One region of the Thalassospira sp. MIT1004 genome, then DNA from elsewhere that is predicted to be linked to it. Evidence: predicted binding sites of a transcription regulator. Region 1 holds the regulator's gene; the other holds the start of a gene.
What was found. Region 1 encodes PhoB, which activates phosphate uptake and scavenging genes when phosphate is short. Its sites were predicted from a motif close to TNTCATAAAACTGTCA; they were not measured.
Positions count from the first base shown of each region.

Region 2: BC440_RS01205 (diacylglycerol kinase family protein) is a predicted target of PhoB. The motif match lies at 1,070-1,085, and genes of this name have one in related genera.

Region 1 covers NZ_MCAO01000011.1:349,081-351,272, reverse strand. Annotated here, with positions in the region: gene phoU (phosphate signaling complex protein PhoU) at 1-722, shown strand, start outside; gene phoB (phosphate regulon transcriptional regulator PhoB) at 740-1,435, shown strand; gene BC440_RS06385 (cation:proton antiporter) at 1,498-2,192, opposite strand, start outside.
Region 2 covers NZ_MCAO01000002.1:100,219-102,410, reverse strand. Annotated here, with positions in the region: gene BC440_RS01210 (UDP-2,3-diacylglucosamine diphosphatase) at 1-881, opposite strand, end outside; gene BC440_RS01205 (diacylglycerol kinase family protein) at 1,099-2,061, shown strand; gene BC440_RS01200 (TldD/PmbA family protein) at 2,071-2,192, opposite strand, start outside.

The sequences.
Region 1 (2,192 bases):
TGGTCGATGAGAAACATCATATCGTCAGTTCGTTTGACGAAGAACTGACCCGTCTGAACAACATCATTTCGCAGATGGGCGGGCTTGCCGAAAGTCAGCTGATTTCCGCCATTCGTGCGATCGTTAAACGGGATTCTGAACTGGCCGAGAAGGTCATTCTTTCCGATCACCGTATCGATACGCTGGAACAGGAAGTGCAGGATTTTGCCGTACGTCTTCTGGCCCTGCGTCAGCCGATGGCAGATGACCTGCGACAGGTGGTGACCGCGCTTAAACTGTCCAACGATCTAGAACGTATCGGTGATCTGGCGAAAAATATCGCCAAGCGTGCGCAGGTTCTTAACCAGGTGCCGCCGATCCGCCCGGTTCAGGTGATCCCGAACATGGCCAAGCTGTGCCAGGAAATCATCAAGGACGTTCTGGATGCCTATATCGAAGGTGATGCGGAAAAGGCCCAGCGTGTCTGGGCGCGCGATCAGGAAGTTGACGATATGTACAATTCCCTGTTCCGTGAACTGCTGACCTATATGATGGAAGATCCGCGTAACATCACGGCATCGACCCATCTGCTGTTTATCGCCAAGAATATCGAACGTATTGGCGATCATGCGACCAACATTGCCGAAACGATCTATTACCGGATCAAGGGCGAAGACCTGCCGATGGATACTCGGCCAAAAAATGACGCGGCGAACTTTGCCGTCGTAGAACCGAATGAGTGACACTGGAGCATAGGAAGATGGACCCAACGGTTCTTATCGTCGAGGACGAAGCTGCAATCGTAACCATGTTGCGCTACAACCTCGAACGCGAGGGGATGCAGGTTGTCGAAGCCGGGGACGGTGACGAAGCGTTGAAAATTCTGGCCGAAACCCATGTCGATCTGGTCCTTCTGGACTGGATACTGCCGGTGATGTCAGGGATCGAGGTTTGCCGCCAGATCCGCCGGAAGCCTGAAAGCCGCGATTTGCCGGTGATCATGGTTACGGCGCGTGGCGAAGAAGGCGACCGCATCCGCGGCCTTGATACCGGGGCCGATGATTATGTAACCAAGCCGTTTGCGATTGGTGAATTGCTGGCCCGTATTCGCGCACTTCTGCGTCGATCCGGTCCGGCGCAACCACAAGGGCAGTTGATCTATTCCGATATCGAAATGGATCTGGCCGCCCATCGTGTCAGTCGTAACGGCAAGGCTATCCATCTTGGCCCAACCGAATTCCGTCTGCTGCGTTATTTCCTGGAACATCCGGGGCGGGTTTTCTCGCGCGAGCAGCTTCTGAATGCGGTTTGGGGGCCGAATATCTATGTCGAAACCCGCACGGTTGACGTTCACATTCGTCGTCTGCGCAAGGCATTGAATGACGTCAAGGGAACGCGCGATGTGATCCGCACGGTTCGTGCTGCTGGCTATGCACTGGATGTCGAAGCCGCTTGATTGCGGTTATTCTGGAAGACGAAACGAAAGACCCCCATTCTCGTGATGGGGGTCTTTGTGTTTCAGGTGCTTTTCCTGGATTTTGCCGGTTTGGCAGTTTTTTGTGCCTGGTCTTCGGTTTTTTGGCGCGCGGTGCGCGGGGCAAGTTCGTTCATCAGCAGCATATCGGCACGCCGGAACTTGGCTATTTCGATATCGATATCTTCCTGCGGGATATCGCAGGCCGCCAGAACGTGATCGGACAGGCGTAAACCGGTTTCAAGTACCTCGGGGATGGCCGCATCGGCACCACTGCGTGACAGCGGACCGATATGGGTGATGTCCTGGGCACGGGCAAAGATTTTCAGATGCGGATAATGCTGTCGCAGCAAGGCGACGGTCTTTTCGGTTGCGTGCGGGTTGCCCATGGCAACGGCGGCAATATGGGCCTGTTCGGTATGGGCGGCACGAAATGTTTCCGGTCGGGACCCATCGGCAAAATAAACAGGCAGACCTTCGGCTCGGCCACGCGAAACCTGTTGGGCATCGGATTCCAGAACGATAAACGGGATTTCCTTGGTGCGCAGCAGACGGGCCAGAACCCGGCCGACGCGCCCGCAACCAATCACCAGAACATGTTTCTGAATGCCGTCGGTTTCATCCGAGATCTCGCTTAGCTGATCGGTTTCCTTTGGATGAAGCTTCTGTTCGATGCGGTGGCCGAGCGAAATCAAAGTCGGCGTCAGACCCATCGAAATCGCAACCACCGGGATCAGCA
Region 2 (2,192 bases), on a different contig from region 1:
TTGGAACTGGCATTGGCAGCACGGTTATTGTCCCCGACAACCCGAAACAGCGACATCAGTTTGCCCAATCCAAGGGATGGGGCACTGGCAGCATCGCGGCCGGGTTGGGAATGTGTCATCGCCATCTGGCGCATTTCAGCCCAGTACAGCAGTTCAAGCTTGCCGTTCTGGTCTTCGGTAAGGGCCGTGCAGCTTTCAACCCAGTCGCCGTCATTGCAGTAAAGGACATCGCCAATCATGCGTTTTTCGGCATGATGGATATGGCCGCATACAACACCGTCCACCTTGCGCTTGGCGGCTTCGTGGGCGACGGCATTTTCAAAATTGCAGACGAACTGAACGGCGTTCTTGACCCGGTTCTTAAGATAGGCCGACAGTGACCAGTATCCGTAACCCAGTTTGCGACGGATGCCGTTATAATAACGGTTCAGGACAATCGCGAGGTTGTAGGCCGTATCACCCAGATAGGCGAGCCACTTGGCATATTTGACCACACCGTCAAACTCGTCGCCGTGAATGATCAGAAGCTTTCTGCCATCCGCCGTCTCGTGAATGTCATTCATCTTGACTTCGACATGTCCAAAGGTCATATCGACAAACTCGCGGGCGAATTCATCATGGTTGCCGGGGACAAAAATGACCTTTGCCCCGTTCTTGGCCTTTTCCATGATTGTCGTGATAACGGCGTGGTGGCTTTCGGGCCAGTACCAGCTTTTCTTGAGCCGCCAGCCGTCAATGATATCGCCGACCAGATAATAGGTATCTGCCGTCACTTCATTGAGGAAATCCAAAAGAAGATCTGCCTGACATCCACGCGTTCCGAGATGGACGTCCGAAATCCAGACCGTGCGGTAATGCGGTTGCAGCGTCATCGCTGTCATTGCCGCTCCTCCGTATCCTGCCAAAAGGATGGCTGGAATTCGACGGTTTTACATGCCGAATAGTGTCCCCAACCAGTAATGGTTTAAAACAAATCGCGCGAATATATAACCCGTTCATATAAATTTATCGGTTCTGTCAATATACTGTTACATGTTTCATTTTCTATAAAGAGAACGCGAAAGTAATGTTTCATTTTTATTACGGAAGTTTTTCGCAATGACCCATTCCGGGGTGACTGTTATCTTCAATCCGCGCGCTGGCGGGAATAAACAACGTTTCCTTTCAAGCATTTTGCAAAAAGCCGGTGTAAAGGTTGAATTGTTACAGACAACCCATCCCGGTCATGCCCGCGAACTGGCGCGCAAGGTTCGTGCCCATCAACGGCTGTTTGTTGCCGGTGGCGATGGATCGCTGAACGAGGCCCTCAACGGCCTGCTTGATGCCCAGATCGAAGGTCACGAAGTCCCGCCGCTTGGCATCATTCCGCTGGGAACGGCCAATGTTCTGGCGGTCGAGGTCGGGCTTGAAATCCGCGCACAGGCGATTGCCGATTATATAAACAATCCGGCCCAGGTTTGGGTGCGGCCCGGTCTGGTCAACGGCCGGGCATTCTTTTTGATGGTCGGCATGGGGGCGGATGCCGATACGGTCGCAAATGTGTCGCTAAAACTTAAAAGACTGATCGGCAAGGGTGCCTATGTGATCGAAGGTTTGCGCAATATTATCTTTCCGCATCACCGCGATTTCGAAGTTAATATCGGGCGCGAACAATATCGCGTTGCCGGTGTGGTTGCGACCCATGCCAAGCATTATGGCGGGGCGTTTGTGATTTCCCCCGATGCCAAACTGACCGATAACAGCCTTGATGTCGTGCTGATGCCCGGCAGCGGCTTTATGGCGCTGGCACGCTACGGGATTGCTTTGACCCTGAACCGGTTGCATGCGCAAACCGACGTGTCGGTCGTGCAGACCGAACGTCTGACCATCACCAGCCATTGCGGCCCGGCACCCTTGCAGATTGACGGCGAAAGTGCCGGTAAACTGCCGTGTGAAATCAGCCTGTCGCCTTATCCGGTGCGGGTTATGGTGCCTCAGGCCTATGCCGACCAATGCAATGGCAGCCAAAATGAAAACAGGGATGCGCAAAACGCACCCCTGTTACAAATCACATCCAGATAAAATGTCGGCTTATTGCCCGGCCAGCGTCATGCCATCAATCCGGATTGTCGGGGCATTCGTGCCGTATTTGAAGGTCAGGTCATTGGCCGGAACGGCCGTTTTGAACATGTCCTTCAGGTTTCCGGCAACCG